3 regions of the Halomonas sp. HAL1 genome follow, and region 2 is predicted to be linked to each of the others. Evidence: predicted binding sites of a transcription regulator. Region 2 holds the regulator's gene; each other region holds the start of a gene.
The links. The regulator sigma-54, encoded in region 2, starts transcription at its own class of promoters, with help from an activator protein. The targets are predictions, from matches to a motif close to TGGCACNNNNNTTGCTNT.

Region 1: a site for sigma-54 is predicted at 4,627-4,644, ahead of Q3Y66_RS05395 (formate/nitrite transporter family protein). Genes of this name have one in related genera too.
Region 3: a site for sigma-54 is predicted at 8,268-8,285, ahead of Q3Y66_RS17045 (DUF3305 domain-containing protein). Genes of this name have one in related genera too.

The regions. Positions count from the first base shown of each region.
Region 1 is NZ_CP130610.1:1,122,447-1,132,700, forward strand. It holds gene xylB (xylulokinase) at 1-1,252, shown strand, start outside; gene tal (transaldolase) at 1,273-2,226, shown strand; gene Q3Y66_RS05385 (fructosamine kinase family protein) at 2,315-3,154, shown strand; gene cynS (cyanase) at 3,156-3,596, opposite strand; gene Q3Y66_RS05395 (formate/nitrite transporter family protein) at 3,655-4,467, opposite strand; gene Q3Y66_RS05400 (sigma-54-dependent Fis family transcriptional regulator) at 4,848-6,836, shown strand; gene Q3Y66_RS05405 (TolC family outer membrane protein) at 7,055-8,518, shown strand; gene Q3Y66_RS05410 (efflux RND transporter periplasmic adaptor subunit) at 8,597-9,871, shown strand; gene Q3Y66_RS05415 (efflux RND transporter permease subunit) at 9,871-10,254, shown strand, end outside.
Region 2 is NZ_CP130610.1:1,553,021-1,563,274, forward strand. It holds gene pmbA (metalloprotease PmbA) at 1-1,026, shown strand, start outside; gene Q3Y66_RS07295 (HPr family phosphocarrier protein) at 1,030-1,299, opposite strand; gene rapZ (RNase adapter RapZ) at 1,345-2,277, opposite strand; gene Q3Y66_RS07305 (PTS sugar transporter subunit IIA) at 2,367-2,837, opposite strand; gene raiA (ribosome-associated translation inhibitor RaiA) at 2,842-3,150, opposite strand; gene Q3Y66_RS07315 (RNA polymerase factor sigma-54) at 3,249-4,664, opposite strand; gene lptB (LPS export ABC transporter ATP-binding protein) at 4,788-5,537, opposite strand; gene lptA (lipopolysaccharide transport periplasmic protein LptA) at 5,549-6,058, opposite strand; gene lptC (LPS export ABC transporter periplasmic protein LptC) at 6,070-6,639, opposite strand; gene Q3Y66_RS07335 (HAD family hydrolase) at 6,640-7,182, opposite strand; gene Q3Y66_RS07340 (KpsF/GutQ family sugar-phosphate isomerase) at 7,246-8,232, opposite strand; gene Q3Y66_RS07345 (ABC transporter ATP-binding protein) at 8,550-9,371, shown strand; gene mlaE (lipid asymmetry maintenance ABC transporter permease subunit MlaE) at 9,408-10,208, shown strand; gene mlaD (outer membrane lipid asymmetry maintenance protein MlaD) at 10,225-10,254, shown strand, end outside.
Region 3 is NZ_CP130610.1:3,657,203-3,667,456, reverse strand. It holds gene Q3Y66_RS17080 (LysR family transcriptional regulator) at 1-553, opposite strand, end outside; gene Q3Y66_RS17075 (EAL domain-containing protein) at 755-3,463, shown strand; gene Q3Y66_RS17070 (GTP-binding protein) at 3,465-4,442, opposite strand; gene moaA (GTP 3',8-cyclase MoaA) at 4,485-5,477, opposite strand; gene glp (gephyrin-like molybdotransferase Glp) at 5,474-6,745, opposite strand; gene mobA (molybdenum cofactor guanylyltransferase MobA) at 6,742-7,353, opposite strand; gene Q3Y66_RS17050 (formate dehydrogenase accessory sulfurtransferase FdhD) at 7,350-8,219, opposite strand; gene Q3Y66_RS17045 (DUF3305 domain-containing protein) at 8,396-8,833, shown strand; gene Q3Y66_RS17040 (DUF3306 domain-containing protein) at 8,833-9,459, shown strand; gene Q3Y66_RS17035 (4Fe-4S dicluster domain-containing protein) at 9,658-10,254, shown strand, end outside.

The sequences.
Region 1 (10,254 bases), 430 kb from region 2:
GCAGCACGGTATGGTGGCGCTGGATGCGGATGGTGCGCCGGTCTACCCCGCCAAGCTGTGGTGCGATACTGAAACCAGCGCCCAGAATGCCGAATTGGTTGCCCGCCTGGGCGGTGAAACGGGCTGCCTGGAAAAACTGGGGTTAGTGCTGCAAACCGGCTATACCGCCTCAAAGGTTGCCTGGCTGCGTGAGCATCACCCAGATGCGTACCACCGCATCGAAAGCCTGCTGCTACCCCACGACTATCTCAATTTCTGGCTTACCGGCGAGCGGGTCACCGAAGCGGGCGATGCCTCGGGTACCGGCTACTTCGATACCCGCAAACGCTGCTGGCAGTTGCAGGTATTTGAGGAAATAGCTCCCGAGCTAGACCCTGCACGGGTGCTGCCCCGTTTGCTGGAAGCCCATGAGCCGGTTGGCGTGGTGCGACAGGTAGTGGCACGTGAGCTGGGCCTTGGTGATCATGTCGTTGTCTCTTCCGGTGGCGGCGACAACATGCTGGGCGCCATTGGCACTGGCAATATTACCCCAGGGTTGATCACACTGAGCTTGGGCACCTCCGGCACCGTTTGCGCCTACTCGGCTACACCTGTCGAGTGCGATAACGCCATGGTCGCCAACTTCTGCTCCAGCACAGGAGGCTGGCTGCCGTTGATCTGCACCATGAATGTCACCTCGGCCACCACGCGGGTTCGCGAGCTGTTCGGTTTGGATTTAGCCGCGTTTGGCGAAAAAGTGGCCAGTGCGCCCATCGGCGCCGAAGGCGTTACCGTGCTGCCGTTTTTCAATGGCGAGCGGGTGCCGATGTTGCCCAACGCCTCCGCTGACTTTCTTGGCCTGACCAGTTTGAATACCACCCAGGCTAATTTATGCCGCGCCGTGGTGGAAGGCGCCACTTTCGGGCTACGCTATGGGCTGGAATTATTGGGTGATTTAACCGCAGGGGCTAGCCAGATCCGCCTGATCGGCGGAGGTGCGAATAGCCCAGTATGGCGACAGATGGTGGCGGACATTACTGGTACCCAAGTGATTTGCCCCGAAATTACCGACGCGGCTGCCCTAGGGGCGGCGATACAGGCGGCATGGTGCGACCAGCGTGCAGAGGGCGTTATGTTGGAATCACTGTGTGAAAAGTTAGTCCACCTGGATGCCCAGTCACTTGCTGACCCCCATCCTGCCCGTGTGGCCGCGTACCAACCGATTTATGCACGTTATTGCGCAGCACTTGAACAACGCCATGGCGGCGCTTAAAAGCATATCAAGGAGATTTTATGACCAGCCAGCTGCAACAGTTAAAACAACATTCGCTTGTCGTCGCCGACACCGGCGATCTTGAGGCCATTCGTCGCTATCAGCCACAAGATGCCACGACCAACCCATCACTGCTGCTCAAAGCGTTTAGTTTGTCCGGTTATCAAGCGCTAATCGACGAAGAGTTAAGCACTGTAAAAGCCTCTGGCGGCAGCCGTGAAGAGCAAATCAAACACGCCGTTGATCGCCTTGCCGTGGCCATGGGTAGTGAGATTTCGGCGGTTGTGCCGGGGCGTGTTTCCACCGAAGTGGCTGCTCGTTTGTCGTTTGATACCCAGGCCAGCATTGCCAAGGCCCATGAACTCATCGAGCTGTACGATGCCCGTGGCGTGGCACGCGATCGTGTGTTGATCAAGCTGGCATCTACCTGGGAAGGCATTCGTGCCGCCGAGGTACTCGAGCGTGAGGGCATTCAGTGCAACCTGACGCTGCTGTTCAGCGAAGCACAGGCCCAGGCATGTTTCGACGCTGGCGTTTTTCTAATCTCACCCTTCGTGGGCCGAGTGACCGATTGGTACAAAAAAGAGACCGGCAGTAAGTACACGCCAGAAAACGACCCGGGTGTTCAGTTTGTTCAGGGCGTGTGTGAGCGAGCCAACCAGGGTGGTTACGACACCGTGGTAATGGGTGCGAGCTTCCGCACCACCGGCCAAGTGCTCGCGCTGGCAGGTTGCCCACGGCTGACCATTTCGCCAGCGTTACTGGAAGAGCTAGAGGCGACGGAAGGCAGCGTTACTGCGCAAATCCGTGCCGGGGAAGGTACGGGTAAACCCACTGCGTCGCTTAACGAAGCCGCTTTCCGCTGGGGGCATAACCAGGATGCCATGGCCAATGACAAGCTAGCTGAAGGTATCCGCCGCTTCCACGACGACCAGCTGGAACTTGAATCGTTGATCGATAAACGGCTAGGCTGAAATATACGTTAGCCCATGGTTTAAGTGCGTCGGGGTTAGGGTAAGCCCTGGCGTCGGCGACGTGATATTCAGATATGGGGAGTGAGACATGGATGCCACTCTGCGGCAGTTACTGGAGTCTATTAAGCTGACCCCGAGCGGTGATTTGCAGCCGCTAAGTGGGGGTGATATCGCTGCTGTTTATCGCCTGGAGACGCGCCAGGGGCCGGTGGTGATCAAGCATGACGACGCTGCTCGGTTGCGTGGTGAGGCAGAAGGCTTGCGTACCCTGCGCAATGCCTGTGCGAAGCTAGTGGTGCCGGAAGTGCTCGGATTGGCAGACGGCTGGCTGGTCATTGAGTCGTTAGACACGGTGCCCGGGCCGCAGAACGCAACTGCGCTTGGCGAAGGGCTGCGCAGCTTGCACGAAGTGATTGGCGATGCCCACGGCTGGCATCAGGATAATGCCTGTGGGCTCACTCCCCAGCCTAATGCGCCGCTTAGTGATGGGCGGGCTTTCCAGCGTGAACGCCGCCTGCTCCCCCTTAGCGAGGCGTGCTACCAGCAAGGGCTGCTGGATAGCCAGCTGCGCGAGCGCATCGAGCGCTTGGCCGAAGATCTAGAGCGCTGGCTGCCCGATGCACCACCCAGCCTGCTGCATGGTGATTGTTGGTCGGGGAATGTACTCACCACCCCGCAGGGGCCCGCTCTGATAGACCCCGCGATATATCGCCACTACCCGGAAGTGGATTTAGCGATGCTGACCTTGTTTGGCTCGCCCGGCGAGGCCTTTTTTGACGCCTACTGGAACGGCGACGCCCCGACCGACTGGCCGAGGCGTGAAGCGCTGTTTCAGCTTTACCCGCTGTTGAATCACCTGCTGCTGTTCGGCGCCGGTTATCGCTCGGCGGTTGAGCGCAGCGTGGCGAGGGTCGAGTCCTTCGCTTGAGTTACCAAGACTTATAGGGCAAAAACTTGCCGTTTAACGTTAGCAAAACCCGGTCGCCTTTGGGGTCTTCGATTTTGTCGACTTCCATGGTGAAGTCGATGGCGCTCATGATGCCGTCGCCGAACTTCTCCTGCACGACGTCCTTCAAGGTTTCCCCATAAACGCCGACCACTTCATACAGGCGGTAGATGAAGGGGTCCTGGGGAATTGCTTCGTCCCAGGCCTTGGTGGGAAACGCCACTAACGCTTCGGCGACATCGCTTTCCACACCTAGCGTATCGCATATCTGATGAGCAACATCGCTGCTGGCGCTGTTCATGCCGTAGCAGGCGGAAGCGACCCATACTGGCGACATGCCGACCGCTTTACCAATATCGTCCCAGCTCATTTTTTTACGCGCTTTGGCGGCGAGCAGAGTATGACGCATTTCGAGCTTATCCATGATGGTTCTCCTTTAGAGTTAAGGGCGTTTGACGCCCTTTTTGCCTAATAAACTGTGATTAAGAAAATACTTTTTTAGCTTGAGTACGGACGTGGGTGGTGTAGAGAACCAAGCCAACCAGCGTCAAACCGCCTACCAGGTTGCCCAGTACGGTGGGAATTTCGTTCCACATAATGTATTGATACAGAGTGAAGTCAGCGCCCATCATCAGACCAATCGGGAACAGGAACATGTTGACAACGGAGTGCTCAAAACCGAGATAGAAGAAGACAATAATCGGCATCCACATGGCCATGATTTTGCCGGAAACCGTTGTAGAGATGGCAGCGCCCACCACGCCCATGGACACCATCCAGTTGCAGAACATGCCTCTTAGGAAGAGCACGATCCAACCGGCAATGCCGGCATCCTGATAACCCACCGTTCGGCTTTCACCGACGGTCATCATCGTTTGGCCGACAGCGTTGATCTCTTCAGTGCCGCCCATGGTGAAGTTCAAGTAACCGAAGGTGGCGATAAATAGGGCACCCCCAAGATTGCCGAGCCCTACCAGCCCCCAGCACTTCAGCATTCGGGGTAGTGTGACGCCAGGCCGCTTGTCGAGCCATGCAAGAGGCACCAGTGTAAAAACACCCGTGAGCAGGTCATAGCCCATCAGGTAAAGCATCACAAAGCCGACCGGAAAGAGCAGTGCCCCTATCAAGAAGTTGCCTGTTTGTGTCGCTATGGTAATGGCAAAAATAACGGCCAACGCCAGGGTAGCTCCCGCCATAAAGGAGCGAATAAGTGTATCCCGGGTGCCCATATAGATTTTTGATTCACCCTGATCCACCAGCTTGGTGACAAATTCACTGGGCATTAGATAAGACATAAGCATGTCTCCTGTGTCATTTCGGTTAGTTAACGCTTAACCCAAGAGTTTTAGAGTTTCCTGCTAGGAGCAATAAATAGGAGCAATAAAACCGATGGCTGCGCCGTCCTGGTGCAAAAGAGATTAAGCGTGTGGCGCTATCGCACTATCACTGTTTGTATTGCGATTTATGTGCCAACTCTTGATTGTGCTGATTAACCGTTTGTTTTTAATTGATTAATTTATTTTTTTGGCATTGGTTATGAATCACCCGAATAGTTACGAAAAATCGTAAATAACGATATTTCGTTGTTTTATTAACGAAATATCGTAACTGGCGTGGGAATTGAATGGTTCATTAGTGAAGATCACCTTGAACCCTGAGGTAGTAGCTAATGCTTATGCAGGAAACCACGCACGCCACAGCCTCTGCACTCATGGGCGGCTACTCACCGCTTGCCATGATTGTGATCGACCCCTTTACCGATCAGCTATTGGCTGCCAATCCGGCTGCCTGTGAGCTGCTATGCATTGAACAGCTATGTACTGAGCAAACAGGTATTGAGCAAGGCATGCCTCTAGCGGCTCCCTTTAGCCACCGTTTGAGTGCGTCACTGCCGCTATGGGTGAGCTTTACGGATGAGGCGCTGGTGCAAAAAACTGCCTGGTCGGATGATTTGGTGATACTCGATATGCTGCGCCAGCCCTACCGGGTAGAGGTTTATGCCCAGTGCATTGAAGACTCTGAACAGCTTCTGTTAACGCTGATTGATCGTAATAAAGCCGAGCAGCGACGTGCCAAGGCAGAGCTTGGTCGCCAGCACCGCCAGGGTGAAGTGGGCTGGCAGCGTGTCGAGCAGGTCTTCGAGCGCATTGAGAAGCAGAACCAGCTGATTCTCGGCGCGGCAGGCGAGGGCATTTATGGCCTGGATGCCGAGGGTAAAACCACCTTTGTTAATCCCGCCGCGGAGCGCATTTTAGGCTGGAGTACCGAGGACATGGTGGGCCACGACGCGCATCTGATGTTCCATCACACCCACGCCGATGGCAGCCAATTTTCGGTGCAGCAGTGCCCGATTCATGCCTCGTTTAGTGATGGCCAGGTTCATCACGTCGATAACGAAGTGTTTTGGCATAAAAACGGCGAAGCGATCCCGGTCGAGTACACCAGTACACCGATTTTCGAGATGGGCCGTTTGGTCGGGGCAGTAGTGTTGTTTCGTGATATTCGTGAGCGTAAGCGCGCCGAGCAGCAGCTGCGCGATGCGCTGGCTGAAGTGGAGACGCTCAAACAGCGCCTAGAGCTAGAGAACGAATACCTCCAAGAAGAGATAAAAGCGGAGTTAAATCACCGCGATATCGTGGGCAATAGCCCGGCGGTGGCACAACTGATTAAACAGATAGAGATGGTCGCGCCCACTAGTGCCAATGTCTTGATTAGCGGCGAATCCGGTACTGGCAAAGAGCTGATCGCCCGGGCTATTCATGCGGGCAATGCGCGCAGCGATCGGCCGCTGATCCGCGTGAACTGCGCCGCTATCCCGCGAGATCTTTTCGAGAGTGAGTTTTTCGGCCATGTAAAAGGCGCCTTTACCGGTGCCGTGCAGGATCGTCCCGGGCGTTTTGAGCTGGCCCACGGCGGTACGCTGTTTTTAGATGAAGTCGGTGAAATTCCCTTGGAGCTGCAGAGTAAGCTGCTGCGTGTATTGCAGGACCAGCAGTTTGAAAGGGTGGGTGACAACCGCACACGGAAGGTCGATGTGCGGGTCATTGCAGCGACCAACCGTGAACTGCGTGACATGATCGAAGCGGGCCACTTTCGGGAAGACCTCTACTTCCGCCTTAACGTCTTTCCCATTGATTCGGTGCCACTACGTAAGCGGATTGAGGATGTGCCGCTACTAGCGCGTCATTTTTTGCACCGTGCCTGTCTTAAATTCAATAAGCCCGGCGTGCGTATTCCTCCCGCCCAATTAGAAATTCTCCAGCGTTACCCCTGGCCCGGCAACATTCGTGAGCTGGAAAACGTCATTGAGCGACAGGTGATCGTCACCCAGGACCGGCGCCTGGTATTTGATGACCTGCTGCTGAGTGAACCGCCACGTTCGTTAAGCCGCAATAACTCGGTGCACTCGGTGGCTCATTCTAGTTGGCAACAAAGTGAAGCACCGCTGCTAACCGAACATGCGCTTAGCCAGCGCCAGCAAGAAAGCACCATTGCCGCTCTATCCAAGGCGGGCGGCAAAGTGTCTGGGGCGGGCGGCGCTGCGGAGCTACTGGGGATCAAGCCAACCACGTTAGCGTCACGGCTAACAAAGTGGGGCATTGATCCAAGGGAATTTCGTAAAAGAAAGCCGCATCTATCGTCAAAGTCTCATGCTTTGGACTAAGGTAAGCTGGATGCGACTTGACAATAGGCCGTACACACAATTTTAGATTGTTCAAGGCTAGCATACATACATGAATGTAACTATAATGCTCATCTTTCTGAGTGGCTTAATGCGCTGAGTGAGTTTGTAAGCTTAGATTCTTTGTAAGCTGAGAGACTTCGTAAGATGAGAAGCTTAGTTCGTTCGCCATCCTGACGCTGATACTTAGAGGCAACCCCATGCGACTGGCACACTGGGCAGTCAATGCCCCTTTACGACCCTTACTGTTAGCGGTATTCACAGCTTCTTTTGTGTTGCCTGCTCAAGCTGCTGACCTCCTCACGATTACCCGTGATGCGTTAGACAATAATGCGGCATTAGCATCGGCACGTTCCGAATATTTAGGCGTTGAAGCTGGCCGAGATGTGGCACGCAGTGGTTTGCTCCCCCAAGTTAACGCAACCGGTACTGTTGCCCACAACCAGCAGTACGAAAGTCAGACATCGTCGCGTGCAGGTACTGGCACAGGCACCGGTAATGTGAGTACCGGTGATGACCGTTACAACACCGTATCGCTCACCTTAGAAGCCACCCAGGCGCTTTATAACGAGGTGACACGCAGAGAAGTCACTCAGGCCGAGCGTCAGATTGACCAGCAGGTATATCTGCTAGCGGCCACCGAACAGCAGCTACTGATTGATACCGCCAGTGCCTATTTTGATATTCTGCGCGCCCATGAAATATTAGAAGCACGTTTCGCTCAAGAGCGGGCGATTGGCCGTCAGCTTGAGCAAGCCGGCGAGCAGTTTGAAGTTGGCTTGATTGCGATTACCGAAGTCGAAGAAGCGCGTGCCACCTTTGACCAGTCTCGTGCTGACCGCATTGCCGCAGAAAGTAATCTTCAAGTGGCTTTTGAAGCATTGGAGCAGCTGACCGGCCAACGTTATGCCAGCATTGAAGCACTGGGCGACAGCATGCCGGTTGGCCTTCCCGAGCCAAGTAGTCGCGACTACTGGGTTGAACAGGCCCTTGAGCTTAACCCGCAGGTATTGGCCCAACAGGCCGGTATTGAGGTAGCACGCAGCGGCGTAGAAATTGCCCGGGCGGGCAACTTACCTACGCTTCAAGCGTTTGGTAATTATCAATACAGTGACAGTGATGTTGATAATACCACCGGTGAAGATTCCTCTAGCCAGGTGGGCTTAAGCGCTAATTTGCCGATTTATACCGGCGGCCGTACCAGCGCCAGTATCCGTCAAGGGACCTATCAACTGGAAAGCAGCCAGTATGATTTCGAGTCTCAGCGTCGCTCTTCGATCCAGCAAGTCCGCTCGCTGTATACCCAAGTCAGCAATGATGTGGAAACCGTTGAAGCCCGCCAGCAGGCTATTGTCTCCAACCAAAGCGCCTTAGAGGCTACCCGCGCCGGTTACGAGGTTGGTACCCGTAACATCGTGGATGTGTTGAACGCTGAGCAAAACCTTTACAACGCGATCGCCAACTACGCGGAAGCTCGCTACGACTATGTGGTGAATTTGCTCTCGCTGCGCCAACAAGCCGGTCGCCTGGACGTTGAAGCCATTGAGGAAGTCAATGCGTGGTTAACCGGCGATGAGGTGAACTTTATCTTGCCAGAAAGTGACGGCAACGACCGCTATGACAGTGCTCTCGACATTGGTGCACCACCCCAGCCGGGTATGTAATTTGCTGCTGCTTTGGGAATGACCCAGGTGCGCAAGTGCTATCAGTCGACTTTTAAAAGATACATGGGAATTTAACGTATGAAGAAGATGATTCACTCACACCGAGCGAGTCTAGTAACGCTGGTAGCCGCGCTGGCACTCGCGGCCTGTGGTCAAGAGCAACAAACCGAGGCATCCCAGCAGGGCGCTGAGCAAGAATCCCCGCCCCATCAGGTAGAAGTAACTGAAATGGCGCGTCAGGATATACCGCTGGATAAATCGTATCCCTCTTTGCTACGCAGTGATAGTGAAGTCACTTTGGTGGCACGTGTAAATGGTTTTCTTGAAGAGCGCCACTTTGAACCAGGCCAAATGGTAGAAGAGGGCGATCGTCTTTATACCATTGAGCCGGATCTTTATCAGGCGACCGTTAACCAGCGTGAAGCTGACCTGCAAAGCGCGCGGGCTGAACTTTCCCGCGCCCAGCGTGATGCCCAGCGTTTCGAGCAATTACTAAGTCAGAACTCGGTCAGCCGTCAGCAGTATGACCAAGCACTCGCTGACCAGCGTGTCGCCCAAGCAAACGTAGCGCAGGCAGAGGCAGCGTTAACCAGTGCCAATCTCGACCTAGGTTACTCGCAGGTGACTGCACCGGTGTCAGGCATGATCAGCTTAAGCCAGATTAACGTGGGCAACTTGGTGACCTCCGGCACTGAGCTAGCCACGGTTACGCCGCTTGATCCTTTAGAAGTACGTTTCCAGCTGCCTCAGCGCGACGCTTTTGAGCTACGCCGCCAGTTAAGCGAAAGCGGTGAGACATCGGATATTCGTGCGCGGTTGAGCGTTCCAGGTGTTAGCGGTGGCAGTGATTCTGAACTGGAAGGCCATTTAGACTTCCTGGGGTCACGAGTCGACAGCGGTACCAGTACCGTTCAAGCGTCCGCCACGTTTGAAAATCCTGAGGCGAGCATACTGCCCGGCCAATTTGTGCGTGTCCGGATTGAAGGCTTGAAACGCTTTGACGTGATGGCAGTGCCAGAAATTGCTGTGACGCAAGGCTTAATGGGCCCCCAAGTGTATGTGCTGGATGATGAAAATAAGGCTCGTGAGCAGACGGTCTCTTTAGGCGAAGTGGCAGGCCCTTGGCAGTTGATTCGTGAGGGCTTGGAGCCGGGTGATCGAGTGATTGTCGGTGATCCCGCTGGTTTAGAGCCGGGTATGGCGATTGACCCGCAGCCGTTTGATGGCAATGCAGGATCGGTGGTCGAAGACGTCGAGCAAGAAGAGGCGCAGGAACAGGCCGAGGCGGCACAAGCGATGGAAGCGGGAGCAGCCGATGGACAGCCCGCTGAAGGAGAAGAGGGTGCGCAATAATGAACTTCTCTAACTTCTTCATCAGCCGCCCGATCTTTGCCACGGTGTTGGCAATTATCGTGACGTTGGTGGGCGTTATGTCGATGCGGATACTGCCGATTGAGCAGTATCCCAGCGTAGTGCCGCCGACGGTATCAGTGCAGGCCCAGTTCCCGGGTGCGGATGCAGAAACCGTTGCGCAAACGGTTGCAGCACCGCTTGCAGAGGCCATTAACGGCGTGGAAGACATGCTGTACATGACCTCTAACAGCGCTGATAACGGCACCATGAGCCTGAGTGTAGCCTTTAATATCGGCACTGATGGCGATATCAATACCATCAATGTTAACAATCGGGTTCAAGGGGCGCTTTCGCAGTTGCCTGAAGCCGTGCAGTCCCAAGGC
Region 2 (10,254 bases):
GCCGGGTTGGCCGATGCATCGTTGATGGCCACCGAGTTACCCGATCTGGAAGTGCATTACCCCTGGGCACTCACAACCGATGAGGCGATCGAGCTAGCGCTTGCTTGCGAGCAGGCGGGGCGTGATGTTGACGGTATCTCTCAGTCGGATGGCGCATCACTTTCGAGTGGCGAAGGCGTGCGCGTTTATGCTAATAGCCACGGCTTTTTAGGCACCCAAAAGGGCAGTAGTCACTCTCTTTCATGCATGCTGATTGCCCAGGATGCGAGCGGTATGCAGCGCGACTACGACTACACTTCTGCACGTGATCCCAAGGCACTGCGCGACCCCGCTGCAGTAGGGCGCGAAGCTGCCGAGCGTACGCTGCGCAGGCTCGGCGCAAAACGTCCGCCCACGGGTACCTTTCCAGTGCTATTTGACCCGTCGCTGTCCAGTGGCTTGATTGGTCATTTACTGAGTGGTTTAGCCGGTGGTGCTTTATATCGCCAAGCCTCGTTTCTGTGTGACCGGCTTGGCACGCCGCTGTTTCCCGATTGGTTCAGCCTTGAAGAACGTCCAATGGAAATCGGTGCCACAGCGAGTTCGCCGTTTGATGGCGAGGGCGTGCAAACCCGTAATAATCGTTTTATCGATCAGGGTAGCATTGCCAGCTATATGCTCTCTTCCTACAGCGCTCGTCGGCTGGGTATGCAAACCACGGGTAATGCCGGTGGGGCACGAAATGTGCGTTTGGTGGCACCACTGCAATCCCGTGACAGTCTATTAAAAGAGATGGGCCGGGGGATTTGGGTAACCGAGCTGATGGGGCAGGGCGTTAACGGCGTGACCGGTGATTACTCACGTGGCGCTGCAGGGTTTTGGGTAGAGGATGGAAAAGTACAGTACCCGATCGAGGAGTTTACGATCGCCGGGAACCTGGAGCGGATGTTTGCCGGGTTAGTGGGGATTGGCGATGACACCGATACCCGTGGCAGTGTTCACACGGGTAGTTGGTTAATTGATGCCATGACCGTAGCGGGAGATTAAAAGCTACTGATCTTCTTCAAAACGAGCATCGAACAGCGCTTGAATAGCATCAAGCGCCTGTTCGGCGTCATCGCCTTCAGCGTTGATGGTTAGCTCGGTACCGCAAGGGGCGGCGAGCATCAGCAGTGACATGATGTTGGCGGCGTCAGCGACCTGTTGCTGTTTTTGAACACGTATTGTCGCCGTGAACTGTTGGCCGCATTTTACCAGTTTGGTCGCCGCGCGTGCATGCAGGCCGCGTTGATTGGTAAGTGTGAGAATTCTTTCTGGCACCCTGGTTCCTTTTCGCCGAGTGGTGTCATTAATGGATAGAAGCGCTTAAGAAGTTGCTTGCTGCTCGTCGGTTTGGGATGTGCTGGCGGGCGGAGCAGCTAGCTGTTCATTTAATGTGTACTGCAAGCCTAACTCGCGATGACGTAATTGAATTTCGCCCATACTGTGTACTAATCGCTCTGCTAGCTGTTCGACCATATAGACCGAGCGGTGTTGCCCACCGGTGCAGCCAATCGCGATAGTCATGTAGCTACGCTGGCTATCTTGGTAAGCGGGCAGCCAGCGCTCAAGCCAAGCCTGAATATCGTTAGTCATGGCGTCTACGATAGGATAACCGCTTAAGAAGGCCACTATGTTCGCATCGCGGCCTGTGAATTGGCGTAGCGTTGGGTCCCAATATGGGTTTGGCAGGCAGCGCACGTCGAAAACCAAATCAGCATCCAACGGTACACCGCGCTTATAACCAAACGACTCAAGCGTCAGCGTGAGCTTGTCGCGCCGCTGATGGGCGACTTGGTCGGTAATGCGACGACGCAAATCGTGAACTGATAGCCGCGAGGTATCGATCAATAAATCGGCTAGATCACGAATGTCGAGCAGCGTTTCTTCTTCTTTATTGATAGCCTCTTCAAGCGTCATTTCGCTATCGCGCGTCAGCGGGTGCCGCCGCCGTGTTGCGGAGTAACGCTCAAGTAAGATGCGCGCATCAGTGGTCAGATAGATCACTTGAAAATCAATTTTACGTTGCCGCAAATCCTCTAATAAAGAGGGCAGTCGTGCCAGGGCGCCAGGCAAGTTACGGGCATCAATACTGACCGCCAAATGGGCGCGGTCGCCCTGGTCGCGTAATTCGTCCACCAACGACCCCAGCAACATGGCAGGGAGGTTATCAATCGCATAGTAGCCAAGATCTTCAAGCGCTTGTAAGGCGATAGATTTACCTGACCCAGAGCGGCCGCTAATGATCACAAGTTGCATAGAGTCTCTCTTTGCTTTGATCAAGCTGCGTTAAGGGTGGCGAGCGCAAAACAACCTGCCGTTGAGTACCGCTTGGCAGGTTTAGGCTTTCAGGAGGTTGTTTGCTCACGAATTTTAGCGGTAAGCAACTCAAGTAGTTCGCGCTGGCTGCCTGCTTTACGCAGTTTCTGACGCGTATCCGCATCGTTCATGATGGTAGCTACCTGGCCGAGCAGAGAGAGATGTGTGTCATCAGCCTCTTCTGGAACTAGCAATACAAACACCAGATCCACCGGGTCGCCGTCGATAGCATCAAAATCAATCGCTTCTGCGAGTTTTAAAAAACCAGCAATCGGGGCCGAGCAGTGAGGACTACGCGCATGGGGAATAGCCACGCCGTTACCAATCCCGGTACTGCCTAAGCGCTCACGGCCAATTAAACGGCTAAACACTTCTTGGCTGTCCAGACTGGGGATATTTTGGGCAATAAAGGTGCTGAAAAATTCCAGCACCCTTTTTTTGCTGCCCCCGGGTACGTCAAAGAGAACCCGTTCCGGGGGGAGTATGGTTTCCAACGTCATTGAATTAACGCACGCCTGCGCCTTGGGCGCGAGCTTGTGCTTTTTCCTTATGTTTAACGAGTTGCCGATCAATTTTGTCCGCTAATGCGTCAATAGCGGCGTACATATCACTGTCTAGGGCTTCCGCATGTAAATCAGCACCTGCTGCGTGCAGTGTACAGGCGGCCTGCTGGCGCTCTTTCTCCACAGATAAGGTGACTTGCACCGTGGTTATGTTGTCGTAATGGCGCTCTACACGTTCAAGCTTTTCGTTGACATAGTCACGCAAGGCGTCAGTCAGTTCTACGTGATGACCAGTGATATTAACTTGCATTGACGTACTCCTTATCCATCGGACTGTACTTCGATTGTAACCCTTTTTGCCGCGTTGCAAAGCCCTTGTCGAGAGTTTCCCTAAAACGTTGATTTGTGCTAGCGCAAACGACGTCGCTCGCTAGAGGAGGGAATGCCCATGGCTTCACGGTATTTAGCCACCGTTCGACGCGCTACTTGAATTCCCCCCTCTCCTAATAGCGTGACTAAGCGGCTATCAGAAAGCGGCTTGCCTGGCGGCTCCTCTTGAACCAATTTCTTAAGCCGAGCGCGGATAGCGGTGCTTGAATGGCTGTCTCCATCCTGGCCGCTGACTTGGCTTGAGAAAAAGTATTTGAGTTCAAATACGCCGCGAGGCGTATGAATAAATTTCTGAGTGGTTACCCGGGAAATAGTCGATTCGTGCATTTCCACGGCCTCGGCGATATCGGCCAATATGAGCGGCTTCATGGCTTCTTCGCCGTGTTCTAAAAAGCCAATTTGCCGGGTGATAATCTCGCGTCCAACGCGCAGTAGCGTATCGTTGCGGCTAGAGAGGCTCTTGATCAGCCAGCGTGCTTCCTGCAAGTGTTCTTTTAAAAACTGATTGTCCTGACTTTTATCCGCACGCTTTATTAAGCTTGCGTAGTCGGGCTGAATGCGCAGCCTTGGCAATGCCTCAGGATTGAGCTCTAAGTGCCAGCCTTCGTGGTCATGGCGTACGACCAGGTCGGGCGTTACATAACTATCATCGGTATCGCCATAGGCGCTGCCCGGGCGTGGATCAAGGCTACGAATGAGGAGAATGACATCAGCCAGCTGGTTATCATCGAGTCCCAGGCGGCGTTTTAGTAAGCGCATGTCATCTTTGCCGAGCGCTTCCAGAAACTGCCGTACTAAGCGGCGGGCAGGAACCAGCAACGGCGTATCATCGGGAAGAGTGGCCAGCTGCAGCATCAGGCACTCCCGCAGGTCGCGGGCGAATATTCCTGTTGGCTCAAATTGCTGAAGCTTAAGCAGAATGGTTTCTACTTCGCGCTGGCTAAGCCCGTCGATACCTTGAGCGCGAAGCCCTTCACGTATGTCGTTGAGCGGCTGAGTTAAATAGCCATTAGCATCTAACGCGTCGATAAGACTTTCTGCGACAAGTTGCTCTCGCGCGCCAAAATCAGTCATGGCTAGCTGCCACAGCAAGTGCCCATGAAGACTCTGGCCAGCCGCTTGGCGCTCAAAATCAGGTCCTTCGCTGCTGGTGCCACCGTGACTGCCCATATCTTGGTAGGTATCAGACCAGTCACTATCTACCGAGAGCTCGGTGGGAATGCTCTCTGACCACTCTTCCTCTTTGGGCTCGCTGACAGCCTGTTCGCCAAATTCATCCTCTTGTTCCAGCATGGGGTTGGCATCTAGGGCCTGCTGAATTTCTTGACGTAAGTCCAGCGTTGATAGCTGTAACAGGGCAATGGCCTGCTGCAGCTGAGGTGTCATGGTCAGCTGTGTGCCCATGCGCAGTTGAAGAGAAGCTTTCATGACCATCTGAGAACCACTCGTTAATCAGAATGCTCCACCCTAGTGCGAGTAGGTCTCAGGTGCAAGTGCAATAAGCATGCCATTGGTAGTAAAGTTGTTGTAGAGCGCTAATTAGAAGTGAAAAATAAGCTAGAGGCGGAAATCAGCGCCTAAATAAACCTCCCTCACTTTCTGGTTAGTGAGTATCGAGGCTGGAGAGCCGCTGGCGATGATTTGACCATCGCCCACGATGTAGGCGATATCACAAATATCCAGGGTTTCGCGAACGTTGTGGTCGGTAATCAGTACGCCGATGTGGCGCTGCTTTAATGCCCGAATAATGGTTTTGATCTCGCCCACCGAAATGGGGTCTACGCCAGCAAAGGGCTCGTCCAGCAGAATGAATGCGGGTTCTGTCGCCAGTGAGCGAGCAATCTCCACACGCCTGCGTTCACCGCCTGAAAGGCTCATGCCCAGGTTGTCGCGAATATGGGTAATGTGAAAATCTTCAAGTAGCGCTTCCAGGCGCTGCTCGCGGTCGCTACGGCTGAGTTCTTTGCGTGTTTCGAGTATCGCCATAATATTATCGGCAACCGATAATTTACGAAAAATAGACGCTTCTTGCGGAAGGTAGCCGATACCCGCCGCAGCGCGTTCATGCATTGGGGCGCGGGTTAGATCTACATCGTCGATACCCACTTTGCCAGCATCGGATTTCACCAGCCCCACAATCATATAAAACGAGGTGGTTTTGCCCGCGCCGTTAGGGCCCAGTAAGCCCACGATGCTGCCTTGGGAGATCTCTAAATTGATGTCTTTAACGACTCGACGTCGCTTATAGCTTTTGGCCAAGTGATGGGCATATAGGGTTTTGATTGGCGCAGTGTCTGTAGTTGCCAAGGCTTGGCTCCCTATTGTTCAGGCTGAAGGGTCATACGTATGCGCTGGGGCTCGCTGCCGTCAACGTCAGAGCGTGCTTGAATCACTTCACGGTCAATAAAATACTCAAGGCGCCCGCCGGTGAACGTATCCTCGAGCTGGATCAGCTCGGCTTGGTCAATCAGCTCTACGCGGCGCTCAGCGACGTGATAAATAATCCGTCGCGCCCAGCCTTCAGTGGGGCCATCTTGGCCTTCAACTTGATGACGCAGGTAGGCGCGTTCGCCGGTGGATGTCGCTTTCGATAGTTCGCCAGCCTCGTTGCGTTCGATCTCTACCCGTTCGCCTCGCAACTGCATTTCGCCTTGGCGAATATCTACATCCCCGGTGTAAACGGCGGTGCCCGCCCGCTGGTCCAGATCTAAGCGGTCGGCTTCTACTTCTACAGGGGCTTGTTGTGACGTTTGGGCCATTGCCGATAACGGCATCGTGAGGGCAAAAAGAGTGGTGGAGAAAAGGGCTGTATAAATAATGGCTTTCATGGCGGCTCCTCTTAAGGTTGCGTGGCCGGGGGGTGTGTGCCGCGCACATTATCATTTAGGCGGACCTGGCTGGTGTTAAGCCACGCGTCCATACGTGAAGCGCTCATTTGCTGGGGTGGTTGCTGCAGTAATACCGGTGTTTCACTCCAAGCATGTTGATTAAGGCCATCATAATGCAATAGCTCGGTATCAAGCTGCCAGCCTTCATCCGGGGCGATCAGTCTGGCCGAGCCAGACATCAGCAGGGCCTGTGTAACAGTGTTGAGCGTGCCTACTTCGGCGCTAGCCAGCCACTGACGATTCTCACTATCATACAGTACCGCTTGAGGTTCTTCCGTCCAGGTTTCGCTTCGCTGCGGCGTATGAATAAGCCGCGGCGTTTTTAGCGACTGCATAACGTTGCCGTTATCGCCGAACAGGGTGATTTCAGCATTTTCCAGTACGTGGCCTGGCTCTTGAGCCTGCGCGTCGGGATCGATGCTAATGTCTTGAGGCCCGCGGGGGTCAAGCCATACCAATAAAGCCCCTAAGGCAATCACCAGTCCGGCTAACCAGATGCGTACTTTAAAGCGTTTAACCATTTAATTGCGGCCGTGCAGGTAGGTGTCGAGCACCGCGCTCCAGTGCCCTTGAGCTTCAAGCAGCGTATCGCAGATTTCGCGGACGGCACCGTGGCCACCTAGACGTTCCGTGGTCCAGTCGGCGTGGGTATGCATGTAATCGGGCGCATTAGGGACGGTAATGCCGACGCCGCAACGCTTAATAGCGGCCAAGTCAGGTAGGTCGTCACCACAGTAGGCCACCTGCTCTAACTCTATATCGAGACGCTGGCAAAGCCCGCGCAGGATGGCAAGCTTGTCTTCACAGCCTTGATGGACCAGGTCGATGCCCAGTGATGCGGCGCGCTGGCTCACCATGGGAGAGTCGCGGCCCGTCACCAGCGCTACATGTATACCCACTCGCTTGAGAAGCTTCAGCCCATGACCATCCTGAGTATGAAATGCTTTGATTTCGATACCGTCAGCCTGGAAGTAGAGGCGGCCGTCGGTCAGTACGCCGTCAACATCCAACGCTAATAGGCGCACGCGGCGGAGTCGATCAAGTAGCGCATTAGGTAAGGTCATAGAACCTCCTTATCAATAAATTCGTAAAGCGGGTCGGTAATATTGCTGAATGACGCCGCTGTCTTAAATAACGCCGCTGGCAAGCAGGTCATGCATATGTAGCGCCCCGATAGGACGCTGTTGTTCATCAACCACTGCTAGCGCCGTAATGCGGCTCTCTTCCATGATGCGTACCGCTTCCGCCGCAAGGATATCGGGGCCGATGCACTTGCCCGGCCGGGTCATTACATCGTCAACGATGACATCGCGCAGGTTGTGAAACTGGTCGAGCGTGCGTCGAAGGTCACCGTCAGTGTATACCCCGGCCAGGCGGCCATCGCTATCTACCACGCAGGTAAAGCCTAGCCCTTGACGGGTGATTTCCAATAACGCGTCGCGCAGCGGGCTTCCCAGGGGGACTTGGGGCAGTCGCTCACCGTCGTGCATAAGATCTCTAACGCGCAGCAGCAAGCGTTTGCCTAAGCTGCCACCAGGGTGGGAAAGGGCAAAATCTTCAGCGGTAAAGCCGCGCGCTTCCAGCAGCGCCACAGCCAGAGCGTCGCCCAGGGCGAGCGCCGCCGTGGTGGAGCTGGTGGGGGCCAGGTCGAGCGGGCATGCCTCACGCTCTACGCCGCTGTTCAGGTGCGCATCAGCGTGTTTAGCCAGCGTGGAGTTGGGGCGGCCTGTCATACTGACTAGCGGCGTACCCAGGCGTTTAAGCAGCGGTAAGAGCGCAGTGACTTCGGCGGTTTCACCCGAGTTAGACAGCGCCAATACCACATCGGAACGGGTGATCATGCCTAAATCGCCGTGGCTGGCTTCACCAGGGTGAACGAAAAAAGCTGGTGTGCCTGTGCTGGCAAGTGTGGCCGCCAGCTTACCTGCGATATGCCCCGACTTGCCCATGCCGGTCACCACCACGCGGCCTTGGCAGGCGAGAATTAGCTCGCAGGCACGGTCAAAACTTTCGTCTAGTTTGGCTTGAAGGCCGCCAATGGCTGCCTGCTCAATTTGCAGCGTACGCAATGCACTTTCGCGTAGTAGGCTGGGTGGAGCGAGAGGCTGGCGCATAGCGTTTTCTCTTAATCCTTGAACATATAAAAAGTAGTAACCACCAAGAATAACATCTTGGCACCCTTTATAGGCAGTCGTTGAGATAGTAGTTGGAGACGTTAGCCCGGGTGCGTTTTGACGATAAGGCGGCCTGCTACCGGTTCGCTATCAATAAATGGGTAGGCCAGTAGAAACACTCAAGCGTACCGACGTGTTTTGTAGCGTTATAGTACAATGTTTGATAATGTTTTAGAAACACTGTTTTATAATCGCGATAGCCGCAAGTAGGGTATGATGGCTAACCCAAGTGCGCCTCGTTAAGAGTCAACTGATCCATGATAGATGCTCCATTTATTGAAATTGAAGACCTCCATTTTTCACGTGGCGATCACGAGATTTTTCGCGGCATAAATATGACGATTCCTCGCGGCAAAGTAACCGCGATTATGGGGCCAAGCGGTACTGGTAAAACCACACTGCTTAAGCTAATCGGCGGGCAGTTGACCCCTGAGCGTGGGCGGATAGTGATTGATGGGCAAGATGTTCATCGGCTATCTCGTAAGGCGCTATTTACGTTACGTAAGAGAATGGGAATGCTATTTCAAAGTGGCGCGCTGTTTTCCGATTTAGATGTATTCGAAAACGTTGCCTTTCCGTTACGCGTACATACTGATTTGCCCGATACCATGGTGCGCGACCTAGTGCTACTTAAGCTGCAGGCGGTCGGGCTGCGCGGTGCGCGTCACTTGACGCCCGCAGAACTGTCGGGAGGCATGGCGCGTCGGGTCGCACTGGCTCGCGCCGTGGCGCTGGATCCGGAGTTGATCCTGTATGACGAACCTTTCGTTGGTCAGGATCCCATCTCTATGGGCGTTTTAGTGCAGCTTATCAAGCGCCTTAATCAAGCGCTGCAACTCACCTCTGTGGTGGTATCTCACGATATTAAAGAAACTCTGAGCATTGCAGACTATCTCTATTTAATTGCTGATGGTCAGGTGGTTGCCCATGGTACGCCGCAAACCTTAGATACGAATCAAGATCCCAGGGTTAGCCAGTTTATTCATGGCGAGCCCGATGGCCCAGTGCCGTTTCACTATCCCGCTGAGGCGTTTTATCGCGATATTTTGGGCGAGCCCCCGATGGCAAAGACAGGCTAATGGCTTCAATGCAGGGTAAATACAGGGCAAGGACAAATGCAGTCAAAATTTTCTAACGGTACCGCGCGTATTACCCGATTGGGGCGTCGAGGGTGCGATTTAATGGAAGCATTAGGCCGTGCGGGGGTGTTTCTCTTCCAATCCGCTGTCGGTGTGCCATCCCGTGCGGGTTGGCGCTTATGGTTGCATCAGATGCATTTTGTCGGTGTGCTTTCGCTTGCCATCGTGTTGGTGTCTGGGCTGTTTATCGGCATGGTGCTGGCACTGCAGGGCTATACCATTCTGGTCGATTTCGGCGCTGAACAGGCGCTTGGGCAGATGGTGGCGCTGTCATTGCTGCGTGAGCTTGCGCCTGTGGTGGCCGCGCTGCTGTTTGCTGGCCGTGCGGGCTCGGCATTGACTGCTGAGATTGGCTTGATGAAAGCCACCGAGCAGCTCACCAGTATGGAGATGATCGGTGTTGATCCGCTGCGCCGGGTGGTCGCTCCGCGGCTATGGGCGGGCTTTGTATCGCTACCCATTCTAACCGTAGGTTTTAGTGTGGTGGGTATCTGGGGTGGCTACTTGGTGGGCGTAGAGTGGTTGGGTGTTTTTGAGGGCTCCTACTGGAGCAACATGCAGGCCAATGTGGCTTTTGTCAGTGATATTGGCAATGGCATGATCAAAAGCGCTGTGTTTGCGCTGGTGGTGACCTGGATTGCTGTCTTTCAGGGCTACGACCTGGTGCCGACCTCAGAAGGCATATCTCGTGCTACCACACGCACGGTAGTGTATTCGTCGCTTGCAGTTCTGGGGCTTGATTTTGTGTTGACTGCCGTCATGTTTGGCGGCCTTTAATGGGTGGAGCAGTTTCATGAGACGCAGTAAAACCATGGAGTTCGGT
Region 3 (10,254 bases), 2.1 Mb from region 2:
GCCCTGCGGCACAGTAAAGGTAGGAAGGCTCATCATAAAGGTGTCGGGTTTCTAAGCTGGTGGGTAGGTTCACCGCGGGTACTACGCCGACGTGCAAATGGCCATCCATCACGCCTCGAATAACGGCGTCGGAAGGCTCCATATGAATATGCAGCGTTACCTCATGTTCCGGCGCGCTAAGTTCAGCCAGCGCGTTGGTCACGTGCATGGCCGGAAGCGTCACTAGGTTGTCGGTAATGCCAATATTCAGCTCGCCTTTAATCGTTTGGTGTAAGGCGTTAACGTCGCTTTTGAAGGTTTCCAGGGCCGTTAATAGCGTGAGTCCCGCCTGATAAATCTCTTTACCTTCCTCTGTTAAACTAAACCCGCTGCGCCCCCGCTGGCAGAGTGAAAAACCCAGCCTTCCCTCTAAATCATTCATGTGCTGGCTAATCGCTGAACGGCTAATACCGAGTGTCGTTTCCGCCGCCGTAAAGCCGCCGCACTCGACGACCGTCTTGAAAATACGAATTAGGCGTATTTCGTAGTCGCTCATTTGGCCTAGCGATGCCATAACAATCCTTGGTAGGTAGACAATCAATGCGTAACGTCACGCTTTTTAACGAATTACCTGCGATAAAAACTGATATACATCAGAAAAGCACCGCGGCATTATCGAGGTAAACGCACTTGTCAGCGTGTGTGGTGTAACGTTTCTGTTTTTTTATACTGTATCAGGTGTCTTAATCGGATACCTGGATAAGGCCTCTGCGCGATGTCTGTTACTCCTATTGATGTAAATGATAATGCTCTGAAGGCTACTAATGCCTTTCGTCACCAGCGGCGAAGCGTGGTGGCGGCTTATTTGCTAGCGCTTTTCGTCATGACGTTACTCTTTGGCTGGCTGCTTAACGAGCAGTACCAACAAGAAATTGAGGCCGCTGAATCGCGCATTACCGCGCGGGCCAATGTGGTAACGGAGTGGGCAAAAGGGGTCTTTGCCCAAAGCGGACAAGCCCTTTTTGGCCTTGCTGAACTGCTCACCATACAAGGCATGCCTGACGCCGATAACACTCAGGTGCTTGAGCGCGCATTAGAAAATCTTACCCACTATGTACCCCTCGTTAACGAGGTCGGGGTGATGGATCTCAATGGGCGAGTGTTGGCAAGCAGTAACGGCAACCGCAATGCTGGCGCTAATATCGGTCATACGCAGTTTTTTAATGCCTTTAAACAAGGGGGGCAGCAGGAACTGATTACGCCGCTTTACTGGTCTGATCGCAATCAACACTATTATTTGTACCATGGCAGACGACTTGATAGCCCGACCGGCGATTTCATGGGGGTGGTGGTATCGAGCATTATTCCCGACATATTTGCCGACTCGCTTGAGCAAATGCATGTTTATGACGGTGAGAGTATTGCGCTGGTTGACTCTGAATCGAGGTTAATTGCTCGGCATCCTGCCCTTGATGAGCAATTTGCCGTTGGCAGAAAAATACCCAGCCCCCAAGCGGATCAGAAGTTGGCAAATGAAGAGACCGCCTGGTCGCTCAAAGCTCTTTCACCTGTTGATGATCGTGAACGTCTGTTTCGTATGCAGCGGGTAGGTGAGTATCCCATGCTGGCGGTGGTGGGTATTGACCTACACGAATTGCTGGCGGCTTGGCGGCAGCGCGCGCTGATTTTATCGCTGGTAATGGGGATGCTTGCCCTGCTCGGAGCCTGGGGGGCGCGCCACTATCTGAGCCGCTTGGCGCTAGCCCAACAGTTAAGTCAGCGTATTGAAGAGCGCGAACAGGCACGCGCCGAAGCGCAGGTCGCAGCGGCGGCTTTTCAAACGCACTTGGGTATTTTGATTACCGATGCTCGAGGGAGAATCCTTAAAGCGAACGACACTTTCACGCGCATTAGTGGCTACAGCGAAGCCGAGGTGATGGGGAAAAACCCACGTATGTTTAGCTCTGGTCTCCATAACGCAGCATTTTATCGTCGCCTATGGGAGCAGGTGCTTAAAACCGGCAAGTGGGAAGGCGAAATATGGAACCAGCGTAAAAATGGCGAGCTGTTTCCTGAGTGGTTAACGATTAGCGCGGTATACGACACAGACGGTGTGCTTACGAACTACGTCGCCACGATGAGTGATATCAGCGAGCGCAAAGCTGCTGAGCAGGAAATTCATCAACTGGCGTTTTATGACCCGTTAACCGGGCTCGCTAACCGGCGCCTGTTTATGGACCGCATGGGCGCAGCACTCAAAGAACTCCAGCGCCATCAGCGTTGCGGCGCACTGTTATTTATTGATATCGATAACTTCAAACAAATTAATGACACCCTAGGGCATTATACGGGCGACCAGTTATTACAAGGTTTGGCGCGGCGAATGAGCCAAATGCTGCGAGATACGGATACGTTAGCGCGGCTGGGAGGCGATGAGTTTGCGGTATTAATTGAGGGTGTTGATAGTAATCATGGGCAAACGTCCCAGCTTGCTGAACGAATCGCCAATAAATTGCTGGCAGTACTTGCTGAGCCCGTCGTACTGGCCGAGGAGAGCGTCACGATTACGGGCAGTATTGGTATTACGATCATGGCGAGCAGTGAGCACAATGTTGATGATTATCTGCAGCAAGTGGACATGGCTCTCTTTCAAGCAAAAAGCACTGGCCGCCATACAGTGTGCTTTTTTGACCCCGCTATGCAGGCCGCGCTATTAGCACACGTAAAGTTAGAAGCAGACTTACGGCATGCACTGGCCAATCAACAGTGGCAACTCTACTACCAGCCCCAAGTTAATCACCAAGGCACTATCACCGGCGTGGAAGTATTGCTGCGCTGGCTGCATCCAGAGCGGGGCTTGGTGTCGCCTGGTGAGTTTATTCCGCTGCTGGAAAGTACAGAACTGATTAACGAGGTGGGTGAGTGGGTATTGGAAGATGCTTGCTACCAATTGGCACGTTGGGCGCAGCATCCCCGGCTAAGTCAGTTGACGATATCGGTTAATATCAGCCCGATGCAGTTCCGTGATAAAGATTTTTTACAGCGCGTCGACGGAGTGTTTGCGCGTACCCAGGCCCCGCTTCATCGCTTAAAGTTGGAAGTCACAGAATCGCTGTTTGTGGAAGCGCGTGATTATGCCCGAGATAAGATGCTTAGCCTAAAAGCGAAAGGGGTACGCTTTTCGCTGGATGACTTTGGCACCGGCTACTCGTCGCTGGCGTATTTAGCTCAGTTGCCGTTGGATCAGCTAAAAATCGATCAATCGTTTGTTCAGCAGGTGCTTGAAAGCCAAGCCAATGCAGCGATTGTAGAGAGTACTATCGCGCTTGCGGAGAGTCTTAACTTAGAAGTCATTGCTGAAGGCGTAGAAACAGAAGCGCAGCAGGCATGGCTTTTAGCGCATGACTGTCGCGCTTACCAAGGTTATCTGTTTGGGCACCCTATGGAAATTGAGGCGTTTGAAGCACAAATACTAGGTCGTTAACTCATGTGGTTAGAAATTCATCAAATTCCATATTGGGAGAGGTCAGAGCGGCAGGGAGAATAACTTCCAGGCGAGAATCCTGCCGCCACGCGCTGCTTTCGATACTCATTGAGCCATCGGCGCGGTTAAGGCGTTTCCACCCGTGATTGGTATGAAATACCCCTTTAATACGCGCCTCCCGAGGCAGTTCTCCCAAATAGGCGGCTAGGCGATCCAGCTCGAAACGTTCACTTGGGTGCCAGCGTAACCCCGTGCTGGTGTAGCCCAGTGAGGTGCCGGTTTCACGCTGCGGTTTGCCGGGCGGAGGCGGAAAATCAAAAAATGTGCCTTCCAGGCTGGGGGCGGCGGCCAGCTGTTGGTGGCTTGCGGGCATGCTGATATCACTCGCAGCGGTATGCCCACTCTGGGTCAACAACGCTATCGGTAGCGCGCCTTGCGGGGCTTCCTGTACCCATTTGCGAGGTGGCCAGTGCTGCGCCACAAAGGCGTGGGCGGCGCTGAGCTGTTCGGGCGTGCTCTGGTCGAGCATGGTGAGCGCCACGGCATCAGCCATGTCGAGCTGATCGCGGAAGGTATCGTGTTGCCTTGCTCGGGCGTCATCCATTCGGCGTGGGTCGAGAGTAGCAATAATATCGTGTACCTCGACTACCTCACAGAAGGCGTCACCACGCAGTAGATCCAGCAGGCCTGCTGGGTGGCCAAGGCCGGATGGCTCGATGATGACACGGTCAGGTTTGCTGCGTGAGAGCAAATTGACCAGCGCCGCCTGCAGCACAAAGGCGAGCTGGCAGCACAGGCAGCCGCCGGGCAGGCCTTTGATGACGACATCGTCACGCGCGTCAAACATCGCTTGATCGATGCCGATCTGGCCGAATTCATTGACCAGGATGGCCCATTTTTCATCCACAGGCTTCTGCTCAATCAGGCTGTGGATAAGCGTGGTTTTGCCGCTACCTAAAAAGCCGGTAATGATATGCACCGGTACTTTTGTGTTGGCTGTTTTTGCCGCCCCCTCCAATGCCTAGCCCCCTGTCATGTTCATAAAGCGTACTACCTGAACATCACCATCGGTGGTGAAGTGGTGGCGCTCAGGCTTTAGCGGCAGGGCATTGATAATCGCCTCTTTCAGCGCCTGCATATTGCCGGGATGACGGCGCAGCACGGCACGCAGATCCACCGAGTGTTCATTGCCTAAACAAAGCAGCAGGCGGCCTTCCACAGTCACCCGCACCCGGTTGCAGGTATCGCAAAAGTTGTGGCTATGCGGTGAGATAAACCCCACCCGGCTGTCGCTATCCGCCATCCTGAAGTAGCGCGAGGGCCCTGGGGTGGTTTCGGTCGTGGGGATCAGCGGGTAGCGTGATTCAATCAGCGTCTGAACGTCATCGCTGGAGTAGAAGGTTTCCGCTCGCGAATGATCGGAAACATCGCCCAGCGGCATCTCTTCGATAAAGCTAATATCGAGGCCTTCCCGGCGGGCAAAAGTGACCAGATCAATGACTTCGTCATCATTACGCCCCTTCAAGATCACCGCGTTAAGCTTGATACGCTTAAAGCCTGCTTCCTGAGCGGCATGAATACCGTCGATGACTTTGGCTAAATCACCGGTGCGGGTGAGTTGCTTGAAGCGTTCGGCATCCAGCGAATCCAGGCTGATATTTAGCCGTCGTAAACCGCCGGCGTAAAGCTGCTTGGCGTATTTGCGCAGGCTGGCGCCGTTGGTGGTCATGGTGAAATCGTTAAGACCTGGCATCGAGCCGATTTCATCGACCAATTGTTCAATGCCCCGGCGCACCAATGGCTCGCCGCCGGTCAGGCGGATTTTTTCCACGCCGAGCTCGGTGAAGGCGCGGGCCACCATGGCGATCTCTTCCAGCGTGAGTACCTGGGCGCGGGGCAGAAATGTCATCTCCTCGCTCATGCAGTACACGCAGCGGAAGTCGCAGCGATCGGTGACCGAGATACGCACATAGCTAATGCGCCGGCCAAAGTCGTCGATTAGTTGCTGGGTCATAGCCATCCCGTTAGTGGTTGTATGCTGACTACCTCACCTAATTGTGCGCCGTCTTGGTCATCGGCAAGCTCAATCAAACAGTTAGCAGCCACCATCGAGGTTAAAATACCCGAACCCTGAGCGCCGGTACTGCGCACGTGTAGCTGTCCATTCTCATCAGTATGGTAAACGCCGCGAATAAAGTCAGTACGCTTTAAGCGACTTTTTAACAGGTTATCGGCGATTGCATGCAGGCGATGGGGTGGCGCCATGGGCTGCCCATGAAGGCGGTCCAGCAGCGGTGTCACAAACTGTCCAAAGGTTACCATGACAGCGACCGGGTTGCCGGGCAAACCGACAAATGGGGTGCGCGATTCGCCCAGCCAGCCGCAGGCCATGGGGCGCCCTGGGCGCAGTGCCACGCGCCAAAAAGCCAGGCGGCCCAGTTGTTCCAGTGCAGCGCGAGTAAAGTCGGCCTGACCCACTGACACGCCGCCGCTGGTGATCACTAGATCGCTCTGTTCGGCGGCTTGCTTAAGCGCCGTTTGGGTCGCGTTTAAGTCATCCGGCAGAATGCCCAGATCGATCACCTCGGCCCCCTGCTCGGTGAGTAAGCCGATCAGCGTGAAGCGGTTAGCATCGTAAATGCCGGCCTTGGGTAGTGGTTCGCCAGGGGGCGTGACTTCATTGCCGGTGGAAAAAATCGCCACCCTGGGGCGCTGGCACACGCTAACCTCTGCATAACCCAATGACGCTAACAGTCCCATCGAGGCGGCATCGAGCCTTGCTCCCGCAGGTAGCGCCGTATCGCCAGTGGCAATATCTTCACCGGCCTGGCGAACATGTTGGCCGTGCTTGAGAAGCTCGGGCGACTCAATGATCACATGCGCAGGCTTATCATCTAACGGTTCGCGCAGCTGTTCACTCATCACCACGGTATCGGTGCCCGGCGGCAGCGGGGCGCCGGTGGTGATGCGCACACAGTGACCGGCAGGCACTAATTCGCTGCGATACTGCCCGGCCAACACCTCACCGGCCAGCGGCCAATGGGTTTGCTTGGCCCCAACACCTTCTTTAGCCAAGGCGAGCGCTACGCCATCCATGGCCGCATTGGTATTTTGCGGCACATTAATGGGGGCCTGAATGGCTGTGGCCAACCGGCGGCCGTGAGCCTGCGCCAGCGGAATCTGTTCGCTGCCCAGCGGGCGTTCAATCAAAGTGGCGAGTGCTTGGCGCGCTTCATCCACGCTAAGCATCTGCTCACCAAGGTCAAAGCAGGAAAGCGTCATGTCGACACCTTCCCTGAGGCGGCTGCCAGCAGACTTTCCAAACGCAGCTTCTCTTCCTCAGTATTAAGATTGGCAAACGCATCGGGACAGTCCGACATATCGACCTTGCACCACGCATGGCGGGCGTACCAACGGTCAATCTTGCGTTCGCCTTCGGCAAGCGTGGCGGCCAAATCATCTGCCAGCGAAGTGCGTAGCAGGGCAACCACTGGATGCAGCCGTTCGCCGTCAAAGGCCACGGCGATATCATGATCGCCAATCCCTGCCACCATGCGCGCGACTAGATCGTCAGGCAGGGCGGGGGAGTCGCAGGGGGCGACTAGTAACCAAGGCGTTTTTGCCGCGCGTAGGCCGCTGTAAATACCCATCAGTGGGCCTTTAAAGCCGCCTTCTTCATCGGCAATCACGCGATCGGCGAAGAAGCGGTAGGCGTCAGCATTGCGGTTGGCGTTAATCAGCAGCTCGGCTACTTGGCCTTCAAGGCGTTTTACGACATGGCCGACTAATGGCAGGCCCGCGAACGGCTCAAGCCCTTTATCCCGGCCACCCATTCTGCGACCTTCGCCGCCCGCGAGAATCATGCCGGTGAGTTCGTGAGTGGGAATCATGAGCTTGCCTCTTTAGATGAACGGGCCTGGGATGGTCGATTAGGTATCGCATCCAGCGCCAAGCGATTCTGAGTATTAATCGCCTGAAAGTGGCGGCCTTTGGCGCGGGCAATCAGCATCACGCCGAAGCGTTCAGCCAGCTCGACGCCTTTTTGGGTAACACCGGAGCGCGAAACCAGCACGCTAATGCCCATTTGCGCCACTTTGAGTACCATCTCAGATGTCAGTCGCCCAGTGGTATAGAAAATATCGGCATCGGCGCTGTCGGCTTGTTGCAACCATTGGCGCCCGGCCAGGGTATCCACCGCATTGTGCCGCCCCACGTCTTCAACAAAGTCGAGCACCTCGGTTTGGCGGCAAAGCGCACAGCCGTGAACGGCGCCCGCGCTGCGGTAGGTCTCATTATAAGCGTTGAGATTTTGCAGCAGTTGATAGAGCGTGGACTGTGCTAACTGCGTATCGGGAAGCGCCGTCAGAGCGGTTTGATCAAGTAGTTTACCAAAGACCGTGCCCTGGCCGCAGCCGGTCGTCACCGTGCGAGTGCTTAAGCGCGCCTCTAAGTCCTCGGGCAAGTGGCGTGTAATGACGACCGCGGCTTCTACGTCCCAATCGACCTGCACGGCGGCTAAATCAGCCGCGGCACGCAGTAGCCCCTGGTTGCGTAGATAGCCCACCACCAGCGCTTCAGGGTCATCGCCCAGCGTCATCAGCGTGACGATTTCACGTTTGTTGAGATACACGGTGAGTGCTCGTTCAGCGGCGATGGCCTGCTGACGCGCATCGCCATATTCATCAACGATGCTGATCTCGGTGGTGGCCGGTAAGCGGGCTCGGCTTATCTGAAGGGCAGGCTGAAGGGCGGGCATGGTAATCCTCGCGAAATAGTTCTCGCAAAACGACAGGGTTGACGATGATGGCGCTGGGGATGCTTACTTGTCTACCCATTCAAGCGCTATCCTTATAAGTGCGATTTTTCTAAGTACTATTTTCTAAGTGCTATTTTTCCACATGTCATCCATGCAAGGTGCAGGGTTTTTAAAATATGAGCGATAACCTACGCCCTATCAGTATTACCTTGGTAGCTGAGCCCAAGCAGGTGAAGCGTTTTACACTGACACAGTGGCGCATTGCTGAGCTAACGCTGGGCGATCAGGGTGATAATGTCCTTAACCTGCAGCTGTCGATGACCGAGCGTGCTGCCTATCGTTTCAATCTAACGTCGACTACTCCGCGACTGTTTGTGCGAGCAGGCTTTACCGGACAAACACCCCAGCCGGATGCGATTACCGCTAGCCAGGACGTTGCGGCTGGTTGGATGGATGGCGAGCAACAGGTGCTCGAAGCACCGATGCCAATGGCCATTCAGGTCTGGCTCGAGAGTTATCTGGCACGCCATGGGGAAGCGCCAATGGAAATGCGCAAGAAAAAACGCAAAGGGGCTGGGCGCGCCAAAGACACGCCCTCCAAGGAGCAGCCGTAATGAGTCGCCTGGAACGCTGGTCGCGACTAAAGCGCCATGTGCAAAAAGAAGAGGACGCGTCGGCGTCCTCTTCACCAGATACTAAGCCCTTAGATGAGGCATCTGCTGACCAGGAGGCAGTGCTTCATAATGAGGCCGAGCAACCTAACACTGAAAATGAACAACCCCTGGTAACGCCAGCTGAGGAGCCAGACCCCGGCAGTCTCGACCACACCTTGCCAGACCCTGACACGCTGGAAGCAGGCAGCGATTTCAGTGCGTATATGGCGCCGGGCGTTAGTGGCCCTTTACGCCGACAAGCATTAAAACGCCTATGGGCCACCGGTAACTACAACGTGCGCGATGGCTTGGATGACTACGACGCCGACTACAATAAGCTGTTGAAACCGATGGCGGCAGATCTCGCCGGTAAACTGCGCCGCTGGACGCATAAAGTGGAAGAGGCGCTTGATAAGCCAGTAGACGAGGGCAGCACCGAGTCTCCGGCTGAAGTGGCCGCCAGTGAGCCATCGACAGCTGCAGACGAAGAGCACACCGCACCTTGCACGGCCAGTAACAACGTTGTAAAAGAGACTTCACTAGACGACCAGTCTGATTATTTATCTGACACTCATACCAAATTATGACATTATTCCTTAGCATATAGAAATCAATAAGTTGAGCATTGATTTAGTTGCTAGCGTTGGCAGCGTTGACGGTAATTAGGTTGGCAAATATCAGCATTGCACATAGGCTGAACTTAGCTTCAACGCATTGTTATGCCACAATAGTTAAATATATAACTCAAAAATATAATAAGAATGATTCCCTGACCGTGAGAGCGCATGAACCAACGAATCCAACTGGCGTCGATAGACGACCAGCGCAATGCCGAGGCTCGGGAAACGGTACGCCGACGTATCTCGTGGCCAGCTAACCTAACGCCTGCCAATGTGACCTATCACAGCCGTGGTCATGCGCTGTTAATAGGCACCGAAGCCGACGTTCATCCTGCCGCTCGCGCTCTACAGGGGCGCGGCTTGGCATCGCTGACGCTACTTGTCATTGAATCTGACGCGAACAGCCCAGGAAACGATACTGACGATCCTCTCGGGTCTAGCGAACCGCTGGTCACCCAGACGCTGACCCAGCGGCAGCTCAGCCAATTGCGTATCAATGGCTATCTGGGCGCCTTTAACGTTCAACTTGACGATGAAGATGCTTCGCTGGATATTGCTCGTGCACTGATTGAGCGCGACGGTTTTGACTTAATCCTCGATCTTGCTCCAACTTCGCATACCCAGCGCTGGGAGCTGCCGCCTCCAGGCTATGTAGTACTGCAGTGGCAGGACGTTGAGCAGCGCAGCGATATCCTCGACGATTTTGTGGGGCTAGTGGGCGAATTCGATAAGCCGCGCTATTTTCAAGTCAACAGTGATTTA